Regions from separate parts of the Fictibacillus halophilus genome, predicted to be linked through region 2. Evidence: a T-box and tRNA genes for the amino acid it is inferred to sense, from the RefSeq annotation. Region 2 holds a T-box; the other holds one or more tRNA genes.

Region 1 (3,430 bases), 310 kb from region 2:
CCGTCGATGATTTTAGTTTCAGGCTTATTCGACTGTGCTTGCTCTTCTTGTTTAGGTGTTGCCTCCTCATTTTTTGTTTGTGGCTGAACTGCAGGCTTTGGTTCAGGTTTTGTTGTTTGGGTTTTATTTTCTTTAGGCTCTTCGGAAATCTGTGGCTGTTCTACTTTTTCTTTTTCAACTGATTTTTGAACTGCTTCTTCATTTTGAGGTTGAACAGGAACGTTCACTTTCAATGCTGCTAGCAATTTTGCATCTTCTTCAATATCCTTTTGTTTTATTGCAGCTTCATTGTATTGTTTAGGAGCGATTGCCTCATTTTTAATAGGAACTTTTGTTTCTGTCGCTTTTACCTTGCTCTCAAAATCATTATTATTTAATACTCCAATTGTTAGTAATGCAGTTGCTGTAAAAATCACCGTACGTTTTTTGAATTTCAATGTTATATCCTCCTCAATGTCTTGTTATTTATTAGACGAGAGAAGTGCTAATATGGTTTCACTAATATTACAGAAATATTTCATAAATGTTACAAGAACGATTTTTTCTTAAAAATACGAACTCTATAGTGGATTGTTTGTTTAAAAGAAGTCATTTATTAAGCATGTATGTCGAGGAGGGTTAAACTTGTTCTTGTTCGATAGAAAGATAAGTCCAATGCTAAACAAGGTAAATGAGACGATTCTCCAGCCTATCTAAATAAATCAGACGTTGTAGAAAATCCATTTAAATGAAGAAGTATGAACCTCCGTTATTTGTTGCAAACTAGGAACAGATAAAGGAGGATTTCTTTTATGGAACAAGTAAAAGTCATTATTATGAAATTAATGGTGTGTTTAATCGCATTTTGGATTGGACTTGATCTTTTCTTCGACGCATCAATTAGTGACATCGTTTCCTTTGCGGTTACGACAACTGCAATCACTTACATCGTAGCTGACCGTATTCTCCTGCCAAGAATAGGTAAGACGAATACGTTAATGGCAGAGTTTATTTTAGCTTATGTAGTGGTTTGGATCTTTGGATCAATCCTGTTAAATGGTTATTTGCAGATTGCGTGGGGAAGTGTAATCGCAGCAGGTATTATTACTGCTACGGAAGTTTTTGTTCATCAATACTTATTAAAGCACATGCCTTCAAAAAATAAAGATAGAACGCAGAGACAACAAAGAAGATTCAGACCAGGTTTTCGCTATGCAACTGAATTTGCTGAAGAACAGGACCCAAGGAATAAAAATAGAGAAGAAGAATAGTTCCATGAAGTATCATGATGTACACGCATGATACTTTTTTGTTTTAAAAAACCCCTTGAGCTATCTCAAGGGAATGGTCACTTATATGATGGTGGAGACTAGCGGGATCGAACCGCTGACCTTTTGGCTGCCAGCCAAACGCTCTCCCAGCTGAGCTAAGCCCCCAGTTATTACTGACATAGAAAAGTATATAATTATTCAGAAAACGGAGCAAGTCCTTTTTTGGATAATTTTACATAACACCCGTTTTTAATTCAAATAATGATAAACAAACATTGCCAAATATTCACCTTAAATCTTGCACTTAAAGATTTAACTCTATGGATAAACGTTTAAAAATAATATAAGTCTTTCTTACCTTAAAAGTATAGTTCGACAAATTGGTATAGACAACTAGTCCTAGTGGTTTCAAGGACTTAAGTTCTGTTTTGTCTTCTTACGACAGGAACCGCTTTTTTTCTACCGAAAAGTGACAAAGAAAGAAAGCGCTACCAAATTCTAAGGAGGTTAGTATTGTGAAATCATCAATAAGCATTCGGTATGTTCTTTTAATTTCCCTTTTGATCGTTCCTATGTTTGCAGGGGTTGGGAAGGCAGAAGGTGTTTCAACCCAACATAAAGGCAATGAAGGTTTAATCATCGCTCAAAATATGCCGCAACTTAGTAAAGACATTAATGGTGAAACCGTAGATCTAGCCGCATTGTTAACAAGTAAAGATGGAACATATGTCGAAGTGACAGATCAACTAATATGGAAATCACTGAATAAAAAGGTTGCCTCAGTGAACAATGATGGCTTTGTAAGCTTAAACGGTAAGAATGGGACTACAATGATCGTAGTTACAGATGGGAAGTCGTTCGATAAGATTGGAATACGTGTTAAACATGGAAAGGCTGAATTCCTAAAACAAAATAACCCTAAAAATGACGTGATCACAAAAGCGATTAAGTCTATGACAGTAAAAGAAAAGGTAGGCCAGATGTTAATGCCAGATTTCCGTAATTGGAAAGGGAAACCTGTAACGGAAATGAACGATGAGATTAGAGAGATTGTAAAAAAATACCACCTAGGTGGAGTTATTCTATTTAGGGAAAATGTAGTAACAACAGAGCAGACAGTTAGATTAGTCGATGAATATAAAAAGGCAAATGAAGATTATGGTTTATTGGTATCAATCGACCAAGAAGGTGGAATTGTGACACGTTTGCAGAGCGGTACCGATTTCCCAGGAAATATGGCGCTTGGTGCCACAAGATCAACGGAGATGGCGGAATCTGTCGGACATGCCATTGGATCAGAACTCCATTCATTAGGAATCAACATGAACCTAGCTCCAGCATTGGATGTAAATAATAATCCAGACAACCCTGTCATTGGTGTTCGTTCATTCGGTGAAGATCCACAACTAGTCGCTGATTTAGGAACTGCTTATATTAAGGGATTACAAAATTCTGGTATGGCTGCAACGGCTAAGCACTTCCCAGGTCATGGAGACACAGCAGTAGATTCTCATTTAGGTCTGCCTTCTGTTCCTCATGAAAAGGAGAGACTCCTAGAAGTTGAACTATATCCTTTCCAGCAAGCGATCAATAACTATATTGATGCTATATTAACAGCTCATGTAACATTCCCTAAAATTGATCCGACCACTGTTATTTCTAAAAAAGATGGAACAGAAATCAATCTTCCAGCCACATTGTCCTATGAAGTATTAACGAATTTGGTGCGAAAAGAAATGGGCTTTAAAGGCGTTATTTCTACAGATGCACTAAATATGAAAGCCATAGTAGATCACTTTGGTCCAGTTGATACTGCTATTCGTGCAGTAAATGCTGGAACAGACATCGTACTAATGCCAGTGGGATTAGAAGAAGTCGCAAATGGACTGTATCAGGCAGTGGATAATGGTGAAATTACAGAAAAAAGATTGAATCAATCGGTTGAGCGTCTATTGACGTTAAAAGCGAATCGAGGAATTTACAAACAAGTAAGCGAGACGCCAGTCGAAGAAAAAATTGAACACGCAGAAGAAGTCGTTGGAAACCAAGATCATAAGGCTTTAGAGAATGAAGTAGCAAGAAAGTCAATCACACTTGTGAAGAACGATAATCTTTTACCGGTTAATAAGAACGAGGTCGATTCGGTAGTGGTCATTGGCAACACCTATATCGAGAACCTT
Region 2 (3,430 bases):
TGGAAAGTAACGCACAGGATGTATTGACCAATGCGATCTTTTCATTAAGAAAAATTGTAGACTATTTCTTTGTTATCATCGTCGTACCTTTTTTAGTGTTTTATTTTTTAAACGATTTTGAAAAGCTGAAAAAAGCACTTTGGTACCTAACACCAAGAAAATACCGTTATGAAGGAAAGCACTTAATAAAAGATATCGATCAATCACTTGGAGGATACATTAGAGGACAGTTGTTTGTAGGTGCCATACTAGGAGCTGCGGCCATGATTGCTCTTTGGGTTGTTGGTATGCCTTATCCTATACTATTAGGACTCGTAATCGCCATAACGGACATCATTCCATACTTCGGTCCGATCTTAGGGGCGATCCCGGTCGTGTTGATCGCCTTAACTATATCTTGGAAGATGGTATGGATTACCGTCGGGATCATGTTAGTTCTGCAGTTTATAGAAGGCAACATCCTTGGTCCATTTATTGTCGGAAAGAACCTGCATATCCATCCAGTCTTTATTATTTTTTCATTATTGCTTGGCGGAGAATTGGCTGGTGTACCAGGAATGATTTTAGCTGTTCCGATTTTTAGTGTGATCAAGGTCATTATCATACACATCAGGGAACATCGACTTCAATCATCATCCGATTGACAAGTAAGAATAAATAAACGTATACTAACGCTAGAAGATCAAAAATCGCTGAAAGAGAAAAGTACGTTTCAGTCCTTCCAAAAGAGAAAAACATCCATCGGCTGAAAGATGTTTTAGGAAGAAGCGAAGCAGAAAGCTACTCTGGAGTGCAGAAGGAAAATCTGCCGTTATGCCGCGTTAAGGCTTTAATCAAGGTGATATGCTTATTTGAAGCATATAACCAGGGTGGTACCGCGTGAATTCAAACTCTCGTCCCTGTTTTTTTATAGGGATGGGAGTTTTTTATTTTGCCACTTGGCATAAGTTTGTAGGTTTAGGTTTGATTTTGTACCTAATTACCAATTCAATCACTTACATTATTTAACTAGGCTCTTTCTAAAAGATTGTTGCTTTAGATCTTTTCTCTTCTTATGCAAGTTGATTGCAGCGGAAGGTGGCGAGACTCCTATGGGACGAGCGGTCAGGTGGAGACTCCTAATGGCGCAAAGCGGCAGGAGGCTCACCGCACGCCCCATGGAAAGCGAGCGACCTGGAGCGGAAATCAACTACCTTCAATAGCAACATGAATACGAAATCAGTCTTTTATATTTATCTAAAAAAGGAGAATGAAAACGATGAAAAATTTGACTTCAGCTCAAGTTAGACAGATGTTCCTTGATTTTTTCCAAGAAAAAGGCCATGGTGTAGAACCTAGCGCTTCCTTAGTTCCGCATGAAGATCCTACTCTTTTATGGATCAACAGTGGTGTCGCAACACTTAAAAAATACTTTGACGGCCGCGTGATTCCTGAGAACCCTCGTATCACAAATGCACAAAAATCGATCCGTACGAACGATATCGAGAATGTTGGTATTACAACTAGGCACCACACGTTCTTCGAGATGCTAGGAAACTTTTCGATCGGTGATTACTTTAAAGTGGAAGCTATTCTTTGGGCATGGGAATTCTTAACGAGTGAAAAATGGATCGGCTTTGATCCTGAAAAACTTTCTGTGACGATCCACCCGGAAGACGATGAGGCGTTTGATATTTGGACAAAACAAATAGGATTACCTGAAGAGCGTATCATTCGATTGGAAGGAAACTTCTGGGATATCGGTGAGGGACCGAGCGGGCCTAACACAGAGATCTTCTATGACCGCGGTGAAGCTTTCGGCAGCGATCTATCTGACCCTGAACTATATCCCGGTGGAGAGAACGATAGATATCTTGAAGTATGGAACCTTGTGTTCTCTCAGTTCAACCATAATCCGGATGGCACATATACACCACTTCCTAAGAAGAACATCGATACAGGTATGGGACTCGAGAGAATGGTTTGTGTAATCCAAGACACAAAGACGAACTTTGAAACAGATCTATTCATGCCAATCATCAAAGCAACAGAAAAGCTTTCTGACACGTCTTATGGCTTAAGCACAGAGACAGACACTGCGTTTAAAGTAATCGCTGACCATGTTCGTACGGTAAGTTTTGCGATTGGTGACAGTGCTCTACCATCAAATGAAGGAAGAGGATATATTCTTCGACGTTTGATCAGAAGAGCGATTCGTTTTGCGAAAAAGATCAACATCAACAAGCCTTTCATGTATGAACTAGTACCAACTGTTGCAGACATCATGGTTGACTTCTACCCAGAAGTAAAAGAAAAAGTTCCGTTCATTCAAAAAGTTATCAAGACTGAAGAAGAGCGATTCCATGAAACGATCAACGAAGGTCTTGCCATCTTAGAAGATGTGATGGCAAAAGAAAAAGAAGAAGGAAGAAACGTTATTTCCGGAAAAGACGCATTCAAGCTCTACGATACGTTTGGTTTCCCATTTGAGCTCACTCAAGAATATGCAGCTGAAAACGGAATGGATGTAGATTTAGAAGGCTTTGAAAACGAGATGAAGGCTCAACGTGAACGTGCACGTGCGGCAAGACAAGAAGTAGACAGCATGCAAGTTCAAGGTGGAGTTCTTTCTGATATTACCGTGAAAAGTGAGTTCTCTGGTTATGACCACTTAACAGGAGAAGCGGAAATTTTAGAAGTACTACAAAACGGTGAACGAGTGGCGATGGTCGCTTCAGAAGAAGAAGCACAGGTCATTCTAGATGTGACACCATTTTACGCTGAAAGCGGTGGTCAGATCGCGGACCAAGGAACGATAACAGGTAAAGAGCTTTTACTTAAAGTAAAAGATGTTCAAAAAGCACCTAACGGACAAAACCTTCATACCGTAGTTGTTGAAAAAGGTGTTCTCGAAAACAATATGGAAGTTTCTGTTGAGGTTGACCCTGAAATTCGTGCAAAAGTAGTGAAGAACCATACAGCTACTCACCTTCTACACCAAGCATTAAAAGATGTGCTTGGAACGCACGTCAATCAGGCAGGATCTCTTGTACAAGAAGGTCGTTTGCGTTTTGACTTCACACACTTCGGAAGCATCTCAGCTGAAGAGCTTGAGAAGATCGAAGAGATCGTAAACGAAAAAGTATGGGGCAACATTCCTGTCGAAAAGATGGTTAAAAACATTAACGAAGCAAAAGCGATGGGAGCAATGGCACTGTTCGGAGAGAAGTACGGTGAAACAGTACGCGTTGTAAAAGTAGGAGACTACAGTCTTGAGCTTTGCGGTGGGTGTCATGTAAATAACACATCTGAGATCGGCTTGTTTAAGATCGTATCAGAATCAGGTATCGGTGCTGGAACACGCAGAATCGAAGCTGTTACGGGTGAGAACGCGTATCGCCTGATGAACGGTCAAGTACAGCTTTTAAAAGACACGGCAGCTAAGCTAAAA

The links. The T-box of region 2 lies ahead of alaS (alanine--tRNA ligase). A T-box ahead of a tRNA ligase gene usually reads a tRNA of that ligase, here a tRNA-Ala.
Region 1: it encodes a tRNA-Ala, which carries the amino acid that the T-box ahead of alaS (alanine--tRNA ligase) is inferred to sense. The anticodon was not compared.

The regions. Positions count from the first base shown of each region.
Region 1 covers NZ_JAEACF010000001.1:2,400,023-2,403,452, reverse strand. Annotated here, with positions in the region: gene I5J82_RS12490 (hypothetical protein) at 1-437, opposite strand, end outside; gene I5J82_RS12485 (YndM family protein) at 792-1,250, shown strand; tRNA gene I5J82_RS12480 (tRNA-Ala) at 1,340-1,415, opposite strand; gene nagZ (beta-N-acetylhexosaminidase) at 1,823-3,430, shown strand, end outside.
Region 2 covers NZ_JAEACF010000001.1:2,088,359-2,091,788, reverse strand. Annotated here, with positions in the region: gene I5J82_RS10980 (AI-2E family transporter) at 1-644, shown strand, start outside; T-box leader at 684-904, shown strand; gene alaS (alanine--tRNA ligase) at 1,259-3,430, shown strand, end outside.